DNA from 4 places in the Streptomyces sp. NPDC046203 genome. Region 1 is predicted to be linked to each of the others. Evidence: riboswitches for the same ligand, from Rfam matches in the RefSeq annotation. Region 1 holds a riboswitch; each other region holds the start of a gene.

The links. Region 1 has a riboswitch for cobalamin ahead of ABZ990_RS12280 (cobalamin biosynthesis protein). Riboswitches for the same ligand answer to the same signal wherever they lie in the genome.
Region 2: it holds a riboswitch for cobalamin, as region 1 does, so the genes downstream of both, metE (5-methyltetrahydropteroyltriglutamate--homocysteine S-methyltransferase) here and ABZ990_RS12280 (cobalamin biosynthesis protein) in region 1, are expected to answer to the same signal.
Region 3: it holds a riboswitch for cobalamin, as region 1 does, so the genes downstream of both, ABZ990_RS15330 (ribonucleoside-diphosphate reductase subunit alpha) here and ABZ990_RS12280 (cobalamin biosynthesis protein) in region 1, are expected to answer to the same signal.
Region 4: it holds a riboswitch for cobalamin, as region 1 does, so the genes downstream of both, ABZ990_RS01720 (ABC transporter substrate-binding protein) here and ABZ990_RS12280 (cobalamin biosynthesis protein) in region 1, are expected to answer to the same signal.

The regions. Positions count from the first base shown of each region.
Region 1 covers NZ_JBEYZX010000011.1:96,794-100,996, forward strand. The annotation lists gene ABZ990_RS12275 (cobyric acid synthase) at 1-635, opposite strand, end outside; gene ABZ990_RS12280 (cobalamin biosynthesis protein) at 632-1,651, opposite strand; cobalamin riboswitch at 1,683-1,817, opposite strand; gene ABZ990_RS12285 (hypothetical protein) at 1,991-2,212, opposite strand; gene ABZ990_RS12290 (inorganic phosphate transporter) at 2,231-3,526, opposite strand; gene ABZ990_RS12295 (hypothetical protein) at 3,888-4,203, shown strand, end outside.
Region 2 covers NZ_JBEYZX010000004.1:93,579-97,781, forward strand. The annotation lists gene metE (5-methyltetrahydropteroyltriglutamate--homocysteine S-methyltransferase) at 1-1,891, opposite strand, end outside; cobalamin riboswitch at 2,080-2,237, opposite strand; gene ABZ990_RS04900 (DinB family protein) at 2,428-3,033, opposite strand; gene ABZ990_RS04905 (AfsR/SARP family transcriptional regulator) at 3,632-4,203, shown strand, end outside.
Region 3 covers NZ_JBEYZX010000016.1:71,135-75,337, reverse strand. The annotation lists gene mctP (monocarboxylate uptake permease MctP) at 1-813, shown strand, start outside; gene ABZ990_RS15345 (hypothetical protein) at 981-1,544, shown strand; gene ABZ990_RS15340 (hypothetical protein) at 1,565-1,687, shown strand; gene ABZ990_RS15335 (GNAT family N-acetyltransferase) at 1,744-2,310, shown strand; cobalamin riboswitch at 2,359-2,491, shown strand; gene ABZ990_RS15330 (ribonucleoside-diphosphate reductase subunit alpha) at 2,626-4,203, shown strand, end outside.
Region 4 covers NZ_JBEYZX010000001.1:430,186-434,388, reverse strand. The annotation lists partial or broken gene ABZ990_RS01730 (enoyl-CoA hydratase-related protein) at 1-1,388, opposite strand, end outside; gene ABZ990_RS01725 (TerD family protein) at 1,713-2,297, opposite strand; cobalamin riboswitch at 2,491-2,663, shown strand; gene ABZ990_RS01720 (ABC transporter substrate-binding protein) at 2,731-3,786, shown strand; gene ABZ990_RS01715 (iron chelate uptake ABC transporter family permease subunit) at 3,840-4,203, shown strand, end outside.

The sequences.
Region 1 (4,203 bases):
TGGGCGAACACCCCGCCCCGGTCGATGTCGCCGACCACCACCACGGGCAGCCGCGCGGCCCGCGCGATCCCCATGTTGACGATGTCGCTGCGCCGCAGATTGATCTCCGCCGGACTGCCCGCGCCCTCGCAGATCACCGCGTCGTGCGTCCGCCGCAGCTCCTCCAGCGCGGCGAACACCGGCTCGAACAGCTCCCGCCGATGCCCCTCGGACACCTCGGACACCTCGGACGCCCCGGTCTCCCCGGCCCGACCGGCATGTCCGGCCCGCCCGAAGAACCCTCGGGCGCTCATCTCGCCGACCGGCTTGCCCATCAGGACGACCTGGCTGGACCGGTCGCTGCCGGGCTTGAGCAGCACCGGGTTCATCAGCGCGGTCGGCTCGACCCGCGCGGCCCGCGCCTGCATCGCCTGGGCGCGGCCGATCTCGGCGCCGTCCCGGGTCACGAAGGAGTTCAGGGACATGTTCTGCCCCTTGAACGGCGCGACCTTCAGGCCCTGCCGGACCAGCCACCGGCAGATCCCCGCCGTGACGACGCTCTTGCCCGCGTCGGACGTGGTGCCCGCGACGAGCAGCCCGCCGCCCCGCGCTCCGTTCCGGCCCGCCGTGCCGTCCGTCGTACCGTCGCCCCTCACGCCGCACCCCCGCGCCGGCGCAGCGCGCCCGCGAGGAGCCGGCCGCCGGCGCAGCCGGCCAGGGTCAGCCAGGTCACCCGGCGCGACAGCCGCACCGCCCGCTCGATGTCCGCGACCTCGACGGGCCGCCCCGCCGCGTTCAGCACCGGCCGGTGCTCGACCCGCCCGCCGTACGACAGGGTGCCGCCGAGCCGGACGCCGAGCGCCCCCGCGAACGCGGCCTCCACCGGGCCCGCGTTGGGGCTCGGATGCCGGGAGGCGTCCGCCCGCCAGGCCCGCAGCGCCCCGCGCGGATCGTCGCCCGCGACGGTGGCGAGGACGGCCGTCAGCCGGGCGCCCGGCCAGCCCGCCACGTCGTCGAGCCGGGCCGAGGCCCAGCCGAACCGGCGGTGGCGCGGGGACTTGTGGCCGACCATCGCGTCCAGCGTGTTGACCGCCCGGAACCCGAGCAGCCCCGGCACCCCGGCGACCGCGCCCCAGAAGAGGGCGCCGACGACGGCGTCCGAGGTGTTCTCGGCGACCGACTCGACGACCGCGCGGGCCATCGCGGGCCCGTCCAGTGCCTGCGGGTCGCGTCCGACCAGATGCGGCATGCGCTCCCGGGCGACCCCCAGGTCCCCGGCTTCGAGCGCCCCGCCGATGGCGCGCGCCTCGCGGCCCAGCGTCGTCCCGCCGACGACGGCCCACACGGAGGCGGCGGTCAGCGCGGCGGTGGCGGCGGCGCTGCCCCGTACCGCACGGCTCGCGGCGGCGCCGAGCGCCACGGCGGAGCCGGCGCAGAGCGCGGTGTAGAGGGCGCCCCGGCCGCGGTGGTCCCGGTGCATCCGGTGCTCGACGGCGCCCGCGGCCCGGCCGAACGCGGCGACCGGATGGCCGCGCCGGGGATCGCCCACGAGCAGATCGGCGGCGAGGCCGGCGGCCGCTCCGTACGCGAAGAGACGGGGGGAGCGGGAGCGGGAAGCCGAGGGAGAGGGGAAGCGGCGGGTTCGGGATGGCCTGGAGCCGTTGCCGGGCATGGCACAGTGTCCTCACTCAGGGTCCGCGCCCTGGATCGACGTGACCGGCGGCGAGAGTTCCTGACTCCCGGCCGCGAGGACCGGTCACAGTGGCGGGACCGTGCCGGAATCACACCGGACTTCCTCCCCATGCCGCCGTAATGGCCCCGGCAGTCCACCACGCGGCCGGAAGGCCCGTCAACCCGCCCTTGACCTGCGCCTGGTCACTGTGCGCAGTGCCACGTACCCGCAAACGGCGTCTGGGCGGCTCCACCCGGAGGTGGGGCCGCCCAGACGCCGTGTACGCGTGTGTACGTGTGCTTGTGCGTGTCCGTGCTTGTCGTGCTCGTCGGTGCCCGGTCAGGCGACGATCAGGTAGATGCCGTAGGCCACGGCGGCCGCGCAGAGCGCGAAGCAGGCGTACGCGCTGGTGCGGGCCAGCGTGGCCGAGCCGCCCGAGGCGGTGGCCCGCTCCTGCTTGGCGAGCGCGGCGACACCGAGGGTGAACAGGCCCACGAGGGCGACGGTGGTCACGAGGCTGACTCCGAAGACGGAGCCGAGAGCTGCCCAGTCGATCTTCATGTGCGTGTTTCCAGTTCCTTAGACCGCGGCGGCGGGAGCGGCCGGCGGGGCGGCCGGGTCCGTCGGGCCGGGGGAGGGGATGGTGGTCTTCAGGGCCTCGTCCTTGACGGCGGCGACGGAGCCGGCCGGCGGGGGCGGGGTGACGGCCGCGATGGCGGTGGTGACGACACCCGCCGGCTCGGCGTCGGCAGCGGCGGCGGCCGGGGCGTCGAGGTCGTCGGCGGTCACGTTGTGCTGGTCGACCGGCTTGCGGCGGGACAGCGACCAGATCACTCCGGAGCCCGCGATCAGCAGGACGGCGACGGTGACGATGCCCCAGTCGCCCTGCTTGGTGAGGAACTCGGCGCCGGCGCCGACCAGGCCCGCGGCGGGCAGGGTCAGACCCCAGGCGGCGAACATCCGGGTGGCGGTCGACCAGCGGACGACACCGCCCTTGCGGCCGAGGCCCGCGCCCATCACGGCACCCGAGCAGGACTGGGTGGTGGAGAGGGAGAAGCCGAGGTGCGAGGAGGCCAGGATGACCGTCGCGGCGCTGGTCTGGGCGGCGAAGCCCTGCTGCGGCTGGAGGTCGGTGAGGCCCTTGCCCATGGTGCGGATGATGCGCCAGCCGCCGAGGTAGGTGCCGAGCGCGATCGCGATACCGGCGGAGGCGATGACCCAGACCGGCGGGTTGGCGCCGGGGAGGAGGACGCCGTTGGCGACCAGGGCGAGGGTGATGATGCCCATCGTCTTCTGGGCGTCGTTGGTGCCGTGGGCGAGCGAGACGAGACCGGCGGAGGCGATCTGGCCGGCCCGGAAGCCCTTGGCCGTGGCCTTGGCCTCGGGGGCGGCGTTGATGCGGTACGTCAGCTTGGTGGCCACCATCGCGGCGAGGCCGGCGACGATCGGGGCGGCGACCGCGGGGAGCAGGACCTTGGTGACGATGGTCGAGCCGTTGACCGCGGACCAGCCGGCGGACATCACCGCGGCGCCGATGAGGCCGCCGAACAGCGCGTGCGAGGAGCTCGACGGAAGGCCGAGCAGCCAGGTCAGCAGATTCCACAGGATGGCGCCGACGAGCGCCGCGAAGATCACTTCGGTGCGGATGCCCTCTTCGTTGATGATGCCGCCGGAGATCGTCTTGGCGACCTCCACGGAGAGGAAGGCGCCGACGAGGTTCAGCACGGCGGACATGGCCACCGCCGTCTTGGGCTTGAGAGCACCGGTCGAGATGGTCGTCGCCATCGCGTTGGCGGTGTCGTGGAAACCGTTCGTGAAATCGAACACGAGAGCTGTCACGACCACAATGGCGAGCAGCAGCGTGATGTGTTCCATTTACCCAGGCAATCGTTTGACGTCAGTGGCGCGTCGAACGTAGGCAACCTGAGTGAACGGAAGGTGAACTGGGCCGGGCGCAGTGGTGTCCCGAATCGGGGTCGGGAGATTCCGGTTGTGCGCGATCGGTGTTCCGGACCGGACGGCGTCCACGATGCGGTCGCCCTGTAACCACGGGTCATCCGGGGCCTCCCAAGGGCGCGGCCGGGGTGCGGCACTCCTCCCGTTCCCTCCCCGTATCACCCCCTGGACGGCCTTCGGTGGGCTTCACCCGTACGAAGGACCCCGTCGGCGAGACCCTTGTCACTCGAACGAGAGCTTCCGGATAGCGGGGCGCGAAGGCCCCGCCGACACTGGGAGCGTGCGCCCGGTTACAGCGGCGGCAGCGGCCGTCACCACAGTGCTCGGTCTCGGCGCGGCCGCGGTGGCGGCCGGCCGGTACGCCTGCGACGTCGCCCTCGGCGCGCCGCCCGGACGTCCCTTCCCCGGCGAACCACGGCTCACCGTCCACTCCGCCGGCCCCGACCGGATCACCCTCACCCGCAGCCTGGCCGCGCTGCGCCCCGGCACGTACGGCATCGACGGCAGCGACGGCCTGCACGCCGTCGTCGGCCCCGTCCTCGACCGGGTCCCGCACACCGCCGACACCGTGGTGCGCCGCCTCGAACGGATCGAGT
Region 2 (4,203 bases), on a different contig from region 1:
CGGCGTGGTCGGCGGCGCGCAGCGGCAGCGTTTCCCGCAGGGCCGGTTCGTCCACCTGGACGACCGGGGTGCCGGCGGCCTCCAGGTCGTCCACCTCGTCGCGCAGGGCGAGGGCGACCTGGCGGGCGGTGTCGGCGAGCGGCTGGTCGTCCCGGACGAAGGACCAGGCGAGCATGGTGACCGGGCCGGTGAGCATGCCCTTGACCGGGCGGCCGGTGAGGGACTGGGCGTACGAGGTCCACCGCACGGTCATCGGTTCGGGGCGGGAGATGTCGCCGGCCAGGACCGGCGGGCGGACGTAGCGGGTGCCGTACGACTGGACCCAGCCGTGCTGGGTGGCCAGGTAGCCGGTGAGCTGTTCGGCGAAGTACTGCACCATGTCGTTGCGTTCGGGCTCACCGTGGACGAGGACGTCGATGCCCGCCTTCTCCTGGAAGGAGACGACCTCGGCGATCTCGGCCTTGATCCGCTCCTCGTATCCCGCGATGTCGATCCGCCCGGACCGCAAGTCCGCACGTGCCAACCGCAGTTCGTCGGTCTGCGGGAAGGAGCCGATGGTGGTGGTCGGCAGCAGCGGCAGGCCCAGCGAGGCCCGCTGGGCGACGGCCCGCTCGCGATAGGGCAGGGAGCGCCGGCCGTCGGTGTCGGTGACGGCTGCGGCGCGAGCCCGTACAGCCGGATCGTGGGTGAGAGCGGATCCCGCGCGGGAGGTCAGGTCGGCCCGGTTCGCGGCGAGTTCGGGTGCGATGGCGCCCGTTCCCTGGGCCAGCCCGCGGGTGAGCACGGAGATCTCCCGTGTCTTCTGGCGGGCGAAGGCGAGCCAGCGGCGGACCTGCGGATCGATGTCCCGCTCGGCGGCCGCGTCGAGCGGCACGTGCAGCAGGGAGCAGGAGGCGGCGACGTCGACCCGGTCGGCGAGGCCGAGGAGGGTGCCAAGGGTGGCGAGGGACTTCCGGTAGTCGTTGATCCAGATGTTGCGGCCGTCGACGACTCCCGCGACGAGCCGCTTGCCGGTCAGACCGCCGACGGCGGCCAGGTCGTCGAGGTTCGCCGCGCCGCTGCCGGTGAAGTCGAGCGCGAGGCCCTCGACAGGTGCGGCCGCCAGGACCGGGAGGGCGTCGCCGAGACGGCCGAAGTACGAGGCGATCAGCAGCCGGGACCGGTCGGTCAGGGCGCCGAGTTCGCGGTACGCGCGGGCCGTGGCGTTCAGTTCGGCCGGGGTGCGGTCCTGTACGAGGGCCGGCTCGTCGAGCTGGACCCACTCCGCGCCCGCCGCCCGCAGATCGGCCAGCACCTCCGCGTACACGGGAAGCAGCCGGTCGAGCAGGGTCAGCGGCTCGAAGTCGTCGGCCACCCCGGGGGCGGGCTTGGCCAGCAGCAGATACGTGACCGGTCCGACCAGAACGGGCCGGGCAGCCAGCCCCAGGGCGAGGGCCTCCCGCAGCTCTCGGGTCTGCTTTTCGGAGTTCGCGGAGAACTCCGTGTCGGGCCCCAACTCCGGCACCAGGTAGTGGTAGTTGGTGTCGAACCACTTGGTCATCTCCAGCGGCGCCACGTCCTGTGTGCCGCGTGCCATGGCGAAGTAACCGTCCAGCGGATCGGCGGCGACGGCGGCGCGGTGCCGCTCCGGAACGGCGCCGACCATGACGGTGGTGTCCAGCACATGGTCGTACAACGAGAAGTCGCCGGTGGGGACTTCGGTGACACCCGCCTCGGCCAGCTCTCGCCAGTTGGAGCGGCGCAGGCCGGCTGCGGTCTTCCCCAGGGAACCGGCGTCGACGCGGCCCTTCCAGTACCCCTCGACGGCCTTCTTCAACTCCCGGTTCCCGCCCTGCCGGGGGTAGCCGTACACGGTGGCCCGGGACGCCGCGGCTGCGGACTTGTCGGTCACGGAACTCTCCTTCGCGAGATGTGTCCACGAACATCCCGGGGACGGGACGCGGGCGCGAAGGGAACGACGGAACGGGCGGACCTCCTCGCGGAACAAGGCCGCGAAGACCGCTCGTTGCGCACGCCGACCCGCCCACGAGGTCACCGGGACACTCCGCGCACGGAATCGTCCGCGCACGGGCAACGGGCAGGTCTTCGGACTCGCGGGCACGCCCTCCGGAGGGACCGGCGGACACCTACTGGCCGTCGCTTCCCAGGCCCGGTACATCGGACCCAGTGCGTATGACGGCGGTCGTTCCCACTCACCGCTGCGGGGCAGTCCCGGATTCCCACCGGGTTCCCTCTTACGACGCTCCCGCCTGGCGGACGGGGCGAACCAGCTGCACACGCCACCCTAGGGCCTCGCACCGGGACGCGAGAGCGGTTGCCCATATTCCGGACGGCATCCACGAGACGGGGCGGACTCGTCTCCCCCGGGAAGGCTGCTCGCGCCGGCCCGGCCGTCGCGACCAAGCGGCGCGGGCGGCGGTCATCGCCTCACATCGCGTGCGGCGGCCTCTCGCCCTTGACGAGTGCCGCCGCCCTCGCCGCCCGCTCGATCGTCGCGCGGTGGGCCGCGCGGGCTTCCTCGTCGATCCGCGTCTCGTGTTCGGGACGCAGCCCGGTCCGGCCGTCGAGGCCCTCGCGCAGGATGTCGGCGTGCCCGGCATGCCGCATGGTCTCGCCGAGGACATGGACCATGACGGCGAACAAGTTGGTGCGAGAAAACGGCTCCGGCCACCACGGCACGTGGCCGGGGGCGTCGAGGGGAAGCTCGTCGATCGTGGCGTCCGCGTGTTCCCACGTGCGCCGGTAGAACCCGACGATCCGCTCGCGGGTCTCGTCCTCGGCCGCCCACTGATCGCTCCCGTCGGAATCCTGCCACCGGGGCAGCGGCTGCGGGGACGGGCGGCCGAAGACCTCGCCGAAGTACCTGGCCTCGACGGTGGCCACATGCTTGACCAGGCCCAGAAGGTTGGTCCCGGTCGCCGTCAGAGGCCGGCGTGCGTCGTATTCGGACAAGCCGTCGAGTTTCCAGAGCAGCGCCTCGCGGTCCCGCCGCAGCCTCACGTGCAGGTTGTCCTTCGCGAATTCATCGATCATGCGGCAGGAGCCTGCCATGGGCTGCTCAGCGCCTCAAGATCCCCCGCACGGCCCGCGGCGACCGACAGCACCGAGGTCCGGCCATCGTCTCCGTCGCAAACGGTGAAGATCGCGGAGTCGCGGCGGCATTCCCGTCGTTGGCCGACGAGCGACTCCGAGGCCCACACGTGACGGTGTTCGCAGGCGACGTTCCCCGCGCCCCCTCGTGACGATGGACGGGCCGGCGCACGCCCGTGCGGCCGGGGCGCCGCCGCGTACCCCGGGTCCGGCCCCGCCCGGTCGGACGGAAGCGGCGCCGGGGGCGGGCGGGGGCCGCGACACCCCGCGCCATCAGGGGGCGGGCCCGGGACGGCTCGCCGGGGCGGGGCGGCGTCACCGCCCGGTCCGGCTTCCCGGCCGCGCCTCTCCTCCACCCTTCCGGCTCCGCCCGCGGGCGCGGAGTGAGGGCGAGCGGGCGGCCCCGCCGCCTCTTCGGCCGCGGCCCTGAGAGGCCCGAGTCCCGCGCGACCCAGGTTGGCTCGATTCGAACCTTGCCCGTCCACGACAAAGCCCCCACATTGGGCGCAGTTCACACACATCCTGCACACAAGTCACAGTGATGGGGGAGTCGACGGCGGTGGCGTTCCAGCGCGCGAGAACCACGGTGGCGGGCGGTGCGGAGGGCGGTGCGGGACGGCGTCCCGGCACGCCCCCGGAATCCAGGGAGCACTCGGGCCCTGAGGCGGCGGAGAGCAAACCTCGTTATCTGGTCCTGGGGCCGCTGGAGTTGCGGCTCGAAGGGCGTCCCTGCACGCCCACGGCGCTCAAGTCCCGTGCGTTACTCGCCCTGTTGTTACTGCGTGCCAACCAACAGTCCTCCACCCACTCCCTGATCGAGGACCTGTGGAACGGCCGGCCGCCCCGCTCGGCACTGGCGGCGCTCCAGATGTACGTGTCGGGCCTGCGCCGGATCCTGGACCCCGGTCACAGCCGCGACGGACTGGACGCCCGCCACCACCCGCTGCTGCCGACGGTCGGATCGGGTTATCTGCTGCGCGTGGGGCCCGGGGAGCTGGATCTGGACGAGTTCCGCGAGCAGGCGGCCCTGGGCCGCAGCCGGCTCGCCGCCGGTGACTGTCAGGCCGCCGAGCACGCCTTCCGGCGCGCTCTGACGCTCTCGCGCGGTACACC
Region 3 (4,203 bases), on a different contig from region 1:
ATGTACCCGCACTCGATCACCGCGACGCTCTCCTCCAAGAGCCGGAACGTGATCCGCCGCAACACCACCATCCTGCCGCTGTACTCGCTGATGCTGGGCCTGCTCGCGCTGCTCGGCTTCATGGCGATCGCCGCCGGGGTGAAGGTGAGCAACGGTCAGCTCGCCATCCCGCAGCTCTTCGAGGACATGTTCCCGGACTGGTTCGCGGGCGTGGCCTTCGCCGCGATCGGCATCGGCGCGCTCGTGCCGGCCGCGATCATGTCGATCGCCGCGGCCAACCTCTTCACCCGCAACATCTACAAGGACTTCATCAAGCCGAACGCGACCGCCGAGCAGGAGACCAAGGTCTCCAAGCTGGTCTCGCTCCTGGTGAAGGTCGGCGCCCTGGTCTTCGTCCTCACCATGGACAAGACCGTCGCCATCAACTTCCAGCTGCTGGGCGGCATCTGGATCCTGCAGACCTTCCCGGCCCTGGTCGGCGGTCTGTTCACCCGCTGGTTCCACCGCTGGGCGCTGCTCGTCGGCTGGGGCGTCGGCATGATCTACGGCACGGCCGCGGCGTACGGGGTGGCGAGCCCCACGCAGAAGCACTTCGGCGGCTCGTCGGCGGAGATCCCGGGCATCGGCGAGATCGGCTACATCGGTCTCACCGCCTTCACGCTGAACGTGATCGTCACCGTCGTCCTCACCCTGGTGCTGCGCGCCGTCGGGACGCCGGACGGGGTCGACGAGACCTCGCCGGAGGACTACACGGCGGACGCCGGCGACAAGGGTGTCGTCACCGAGCTGCCGAAGGTCGGCGCCGGGCACTGACGCCTGGGCCGACCGCGCCGACGACAGCGACAGCGACAGCGACACGGAGCACGTCCGGGGCCGCCGGGCCTTCCCTCGGGAAAGCCCGGCGGCCCCGCCCGTTCTCCCGCGAGTATGAACGGATGAACTCCCGTACGTTTTTGACCACCCGTCCGCTGCTTCTGCCCTTGGCCCTACCCCTGGCCCTGGCCCTCACCGGCTGCGGCAACGTGATCGCCGGCGCTCCCTCCCAGGCCGAACTGGAGGAGCGCGCCCACTACGCCCAGATCTCCCTGGACCATGTGTACGTCACGGAGATCGAGGGCTTCACCCTCGCCCACCAGTCGGTCGGTGGCCTGGGCGACGACGGCTTCCAGGCCGCGTACGTCGCCCAGGACGGCACCCGGGTCACCCTCGGCGCCGACCGCGGCACCTTCACCGACCAGGACTGCGCCGCCTCCCCGAAGTCCGCCCCCTGCACGCCGGAGAAGCCCGGCTGGTACCGCACGTCCGACGGGCAGCACACGTACATCCGCGTCGAGGACGGCGTACGGATCACCCTCGACGCCCCGCTCACCGTCGGCAAGGACCGGCTGCGCGCCGCCGCCGAACGGGCGCACCGGGCCGACGCCCGCGAACTCGACGACGTGCTGCCCGAGAAGCCCGCGGGCGGCGGAGCACCCGTACAGCGCGGCGATCTGCCCGCGGAGGGCGACGGCGCTCCCGACAACAGCGTGGGGGTCGGCGGCTGACCTCGACGGGGTGGGAGCGCGTGGCCGAAATTCTCCCGCGCCGGCCGCCCGCCCCCGACAGACTGGCCCCCATGGATTTCACGATCAGAACAGCGCGCCCCGAGGACTACGAGCGCCTCGGCGAGATCACCGTACGGGCTTAGGCCGTGTCTTCAAACTGCCGTCTGCCGTGCGACGCCTGGCACGCACGCTCGCTGCGTTGTCGGATCACCCAAGTACATCCAGTACGAGGGCGAACCTCCGCCTTGCGATCGCACGCACCAGACGCCGCACGGCCCGGCCTGCGGCCGGACGACGGCACTTTGAAGACACGGCCTACCGCGACGACGGCTTCCTGGCGTTCGGCGAGGCCGACGGCTATACGGACCTGCTGCGCGACGTGGCCGGGCGCGCCGCCGAGGCGGAGGTGCTCGTCGCGGTCGACGCGGCGGAGACGGTCCTCGGCGGGGTGACCTTCACCACCGGGGGCGAGAAGTGGGCGGACACCGCCCGCGCGGACGAGGCCGAATTCCGGATGCTGGCCGTCGACCACGCGGCCCGCGGCCGGGGCGTCGGCGAGGCGCTGGTGCGGGCGTGCGTGGACCGCGCGCGGGCCGTCCCCGGCTGCGCGCGGATCGTCCTGTCCACCCAGCGGACCATGACCGGAGCGCACCGGGTCTACGCCCGGCTCGGCTTCGTCCGGGCCCCCGAGCGGGACTGGCAGCCCGTTCCCGGGGTGGACTTCACCCTGCTCTCCTACGGTCTGGAGCTGCGGGACACGGTCTGAGGCCTGACGCCGGGACACAACATGTGGGGGGTGCCGCAAGCGGCGCCCCCCACATGTATGCTCGTCCTCGCTGTCGTCGCAGGGGAATCCGGTGGAAATCCGGAACTGTCCCGCAACGGTATGGTTCGCGCTCTTTCGCGCGGCCGGAGTCCGAAGACCTGTGGACAGCGCACCCGGTCCGTCCGTTCCGGGTGCCACAGACGTCCGGGCCTCGCGGAGTGGGCCGGTGGACGCGGCGCGCCGCGCGTATCCCGGCCCCCGCTCGTCCCCGTATCCCCCGTGCAGGCCACGAGCCGAGCGAGGGAGAGCCTCCCAGTGACCATCGCGCCCGCCGATCCGGCTTCGGCTGTATCTTCCGAGGAGATCGCGGCCCCGAGCGACGGCCCCGGAACCGCACTGCTGCGGATCCTGACCGACCTCACCGCCGACCTCCCCGACACCGACCCCGGCCGGGTCGCCGCCGCCGCGCTGCGCGGCCGGCACCCCGGCTCGGACACGGCGGAGCTGCGCGAACTCGCCACCGAGGCGGCGGCCGGCCTGATCGCCGAGGACCCCGCGTACTCGCGGCTCGCCGCCCGGCTGCTCACGCTGACGATCGCCGAGGAGGCGGCCGGACAGGGCGCGGTCTCCTTCTCCGAGTCCGTCGCCACCGGTCACCGCGAGGGCCTGATCGCGGAGCGGACCGCGGAATTCGCGGCCCTGCACGCCGACCGGCTGGACAGCGCGATCGACCCGGCCGGCGACGACCGCTTCGGCTACTTCGGGCTGCGCACCCTGTACTCCCGCTACCTGCTGCGCCACCCGATCACCCGCAAGGTGATCGAGACGCCGCAGCACTTCATGCTGCGGGTCGCCGCCGGTCTCGCCGAGGACGACAGCGTGCGCGCGCTGGACGAGGTCACGGCGCTGTACGGGCTGATGAGCCGGCTCGACTACCTGCCGTCCTCCCCCACGCTCTTCAACTCCGGCACCCGCCACCCGCAGATGTCGTCCTGCTACCTCCTCGACTCCCCGAAGGACGAGCTGGACTCCATCTACGACCGCTACCACCAGGTCGCGCGCCTGTCGAAGCACGCGGGCGGCATCGGTCTCGCGTACTCCCGCATCCGCGCCCGCGGCTCGCTGATCCGCGGCACCAACGGCCACTCCAACGGCATCGTCCCGTTCCTGAAGACGCTGGACGCCTCCGTCGCCGCGGTGAACCAGGGCGGCCGGCGCAAGGGCGCCGCCGCGGTCTACCTGGAGACCTGGCACGCGGACATCGAGGAGTTCCTGGAGCTGCGCGACAACACGGGCGAGGACGCCCGGCGCACCCACAACCTCAACCTGGCGCACTGGATCCCCGACGAGTTCATGCGCCGGGTGAACGCGGACGCCGACTGGTCGCTGTTCTCCCCGGCCGACGTGCCCGAGCTGGTCGACCTGTACGGCGCGGAGTTCGACGCCGCGTACGTCGCGGCCGAGGCGAAGGGTCTGGCCCGCAAGACCATGCCGGCCCGCGAGCTGTACGGCCGGATGATGCGCACCCTCGCGCAGACCGGCAACGGCTGGATGACCTTCAAGGACGCCTCCAACCGGACCGCGAACCAGACCGCCGAGCCCGGCTCGGTCGTCCACTCCTCGAACCTCTGCACCGAGATCATCGAGGTCACGGACGACGGCGAGACCGCCGTGTGCAACCTCGGCTCGGTCAACCTGGGCGCCTTCGTCGACACGGCCTCCGGCGAGCTGGACTGGGAGCGTCTCGACGCGACCGTCCGTACCGCCGTCACCTTCCTCGACCGGGTCGTCGACATCAACTTCTACCCGACCGAGCAGGCCGGCCGCTCCAACTCCCGGTGGCGTCCGGTGGGCCTGGGCGCCATGGGTCTCCAGGACGTCTTCTTCCAGCTG
Region 4 (4,203 bases), on a different contig from region 1:
CGCTCCGCCATGGCCGGGCCCACCTTGCGGGGCAGGGTGTGGGTCCAGTACTCGGACCCGTAAAGGCCCATGCGCCGGTAGTGGGGGTTGAGCACGGAGCCCGACCTGCACCACACCTCGTCGGCGGCCAGCGCCAGCATCACCCCGCCGGCCGCGGCGTTGCCGCCGATCGCGCTGACGACGAGCCGGTCGGTCGTCGTGAGAACGGCCTCGACCAGATCGTTCATGGCGTTGATGTTCGCCCAGGACTCGGCGGCCGGGTCGGCGGCCGCCTCGATCACCTGGAGGTGGATGCCGTTGGAGAAGAAGTCGCGCTGTCCGCCGAGGACGAGGACGGAGATGGGGCGGCGGCAGGCGGTCCGGTACGCCCGCAGCAGGCGGCGGCAGTGGTCGGTGCTCATCGCGCCGCCGGGGAAGGAGAAGGACAGCACCCCGACGGCGCCCTGTTCGCGGTAGCGGATGTCGGACCAGGTCCGGCCCGGCGCCCGCGCTGGTGTCGGCGCCGGGCTCGGGGTCGGCGTCGAGGTCGGGGTCGGCGTCCGGCGGGATACGGGCGGCTCGGGGAGTTCCGGCAGCCGGCCCGCGAGGGCGAGGGCCAGGGTGGCGGGCAGTTTGCAGGCCCGCGTCGCGCCGGGGCCGGTGCGGGCGCGCAGTTCGGGGAGCCATACGGCGCCGTCCGCCGTGGCGCGGCAGACCGCGCCGCCGCGGGCCGCCAGCAGTTCACCGGGCCGGCCGCGCAGGCCGTCCTCCGGGTGGCCGCCGTGCAGGAACCAGTCGGCTCCGAGCAGTTCGTCCGGCACACCGGGCTGCGAGTCGGCGGCGCGCAGGGTGCGCAGGACCGTCTCGGTGTCCTCCTCCCAGGAGATGCGGCGCTGCTCCTGGCGGAGGAAGGGGCGGGTGCGCACCGGCCCGGTCTGCGGGCGCGGGCGGGCTCCGGCGGCGAACCGTTCGACGGCGAGGTGGACGGCGGTCATGGCCGCGTCGGACAGCTCGTTGCGGTACAGGTCGCTCTTGCCCACCTCGGTGACGCGGAAGGAGGCCGTCGCCCAGACGTCGCCGGCGTCCATCTCCTCGGCGGCCTGGAGGACGGTCACGCCCCACTCGGTGGCGCCCTCGAGGATCGCCCGCTCCAGGGAGGACGGTCCGCGGTCGCCCACCGGCCCCGGATGGACGATCAGACAGGGGCGGCCGGACCACACGTCGCAGGGCACGACGGTCTTCAGCATGGGGGCGAGGACCAGATCGGGCGCGTGCCGTCCGACGGCGTCCCGTACCGCGGCCCCGTCGGGGGTGATCTCGACGGAGACGGCGTGTCCGCGGTCCCCCAGCTCGGCCCTGGCCCGCTGGGTGAGGGAGTTGTAGCCGCTGGCGATGAGCAGAACGCGCATGGCCGCCCTTCCGGATCGTCGGGGAGGCCCCGCTCCGGACGGCAGGCGGGTGCCGGACACCCCTTGGCGATCGTCGGACATCCCGGGCGGCGCGGACGGCGACGCATCCCCCGGCTCACCCGATCGGGAGGCGATTCCGACCACTTGGCGGCCCGCTCGCCACTCCGCCGGACACGGCGGACACGGTGGGAGCGGCGGACGCGGTGGACGCGGGGCCGCGCGGAGGGCGCTGCGTCAAGGACGCGCGGGGCGCCGGGCGATCCAGGTGCGCGAAGGCGGTGTACGGGCGCTTCGTCTCCGCCCGTACACCGCCTCCCAGGCCGGCTACTTGCTGACCGCGAAGCGCATCAGGGCGTGCTCGTCGCCCTGCTTGAGCTTGCCCGTCTCGTTGATCACTTCGAGCTTCCAGACGCCGCCTATCCGGGTCGCCTTGGCCACGGCGCAGGCGTTGTCCTGGGTCAGCAGGCTGGGCCAGATGTCGGCGACCTGCTGGGAGCTGCCGCCGGTCGCGTCGTAGACCTTGAAGCTGATGTTGCGGGCCTTCTGGAAGGAGCTGCCCTTCTTGTACGCGGCGGCGACGAACACGATCGAGGTGATCGGGGCCGGGACCTTGGCGAACTCGACGGTCACCGTCTCGTCGTCGCCGTCGCCGTGGCCGGTCTGGTTGTCGCCGCTGTGGAGCAGCGAGCCGTTGCCCATCGGGTCGAGCGAGTCGAGCCCGGCGAGCCGGACCGGGTCGCCGCCCTGCATGGCGATGGCGATCAGGTCGAGGTCGGTGCCGGTCTTGCGGCGCAGCCGGCCCAGCACGCCGCCGGAGCTGCCGGCGGTGGGGTCCCAGGAGACACCGATGGACAGATGGGTCACCCCGTCCAGGTCCGCGGGGCCGTCTTCCTTGGTCAGCGTGATCATGCGCGGTCATCCTCAGTCGAAGGGCCAGTCCCCGCAGAGTGTGCCTGACCGCGCGTCCGTTCCCCACGGAGGGGCCCTTTTTGATACGCGATCGGCACCGGTGACAGCGCCGGGCGACGGCCGGGGACCATCGGTGCGGTCCCCTGTCGATTGTCACGCCTGTGGTAATTTGCCGAGGCCAGTCGCACCTTTGTACGTACGAACAACCGTAGGTACACGGGTCAGGGAATCCGGTGGGAGTCCGGAACTGACGCGCAGCGGTAGGGGTGACGGGCGGAGCACGGCCACTGGGCCCGACGGGCCTGGGAAGGCGTTCCGTCCGGACGAACCCGAGTCCGAAGACCTGCTGGCGGCCCCGGCGCCCTGACAGGCGGTCCGGGGAGCACCGTACGACAGGCTTCGCGCATGAGCCGTGGACACAGAAGGTTCTCCCGTGCCCCTCGCACACTCCGCCCGTTTCGCCGTGCCGCTTCTGGCCGGTGCCGTACTCCTCACCGGCTGCGGCGGCGACAAGCCGCCGGCCGCCGCTCCGGCTTCCGCGTCCCCGGCGGCGGGGGCCGCCTCCGGCTATCCGGTGGTGCTCGACAACTGCGGACAGCGGATCACGATCGACCGTCCGCCGAGCCGGGCCGTCGCCCTCGACCAGGGCTCGGCCGAGATCCTGCTGGCGCTCGGGCTCGCCGACCGCATGGTGGGCACGGCCACCTGGACGGACCCGGTACTCAAGGGCCTGGAGAAGGAGAACGCCAAGGTCCCCCGGCTCGCCGAGCGCTACCCCTCCTTCGAGAAGGTGCTGGACACCGAACCCGACTTCGTCAGCGCCTCGTTCCTCTACACCCTGGGCAAGGGCGGCGTGGCGCCCCGCGAGCGGTTCGGCGCCCTCGGCGTGCCCTCGTACCTCTCCCCCTCCGACTGCGTCGGCAAGGACAACAGCGGTGACGGCGACGGGGTGCGGACCCGGCCGCTGACGATGGACGACGTGTACGGCGAGATACGCGACCTGGGCCGGGTGTTCGGGGTGCCGGAGCGCGCCGGGACACTCGTCGGCGAGCTGCGGGACCGGGTCACGAAGGCCACGGCGGGCGCGGACTTCGGCGGCGCCTCCGTCCTGTACTGGTACTCCGACTCGCAGGGGCCGTACATGGCCGGCTGCTGCGGCGCGCCCGGGATCGTCAGCCGGACCCTCGGGGTGCGCAACGTCTTCGACGACACCCATGAGGAATGGCCCCAGATCAACTGGGAGACGGTGGCCGAGCGGGACCCCGACGTCCTGGTGATCGCCGATCTGACCCGCAAGGCGCAGTCCGCCGAGAGCGCCGCGAAGAAGATCGAGTTCCTGGAATCCCACCCCGTCGCCCGGAACATGACGGCGGTACGGAAGAAGCGGTACGTGATCCTCGGCGGCCAGGCGCTGAACCCCACCCTGCGCACCGTCGAGAGCATCGAGAAGGTGGCCGCCGCACTGCGGACGTACGGATTCGCGAAGTGACCCGGTCCCGGCCTCGGTCCAGGCCGTGGTCCCGGTCGCGGTCGCGATCCCGGCTGCTGCCGCCGGCCGCCGCCGGGGCGGCGGGGATCGCGCTGCTGTGCGCGTCGGTCGCCGTCGCCCTCACCATCGGCCCCGCCGACATCCGGGTGGCCGAGGTGCGCTCCGTGGTCACCGCCCACCTGTCGGGCGGCTCCTCGGGGCTCACCCCGATCCGGGACGGCATCATCTGGAACCTGCGGCTGCCCCGGACCCTGCTCGCGGCCGTGTGCGGCGCCGGACTCGCGGTGTGCGGCGCGGTGCTGCAGTCGCTGCTGCGCAATCCGCTCGCCGATCCGTTCGTCCTGGGCGTCTCCTCGGGCGCGTCGACCGGGGCGGTCGCGGTCGTGGTGCTCGGCCTCGGCGGGGGCGCGCTGTCCG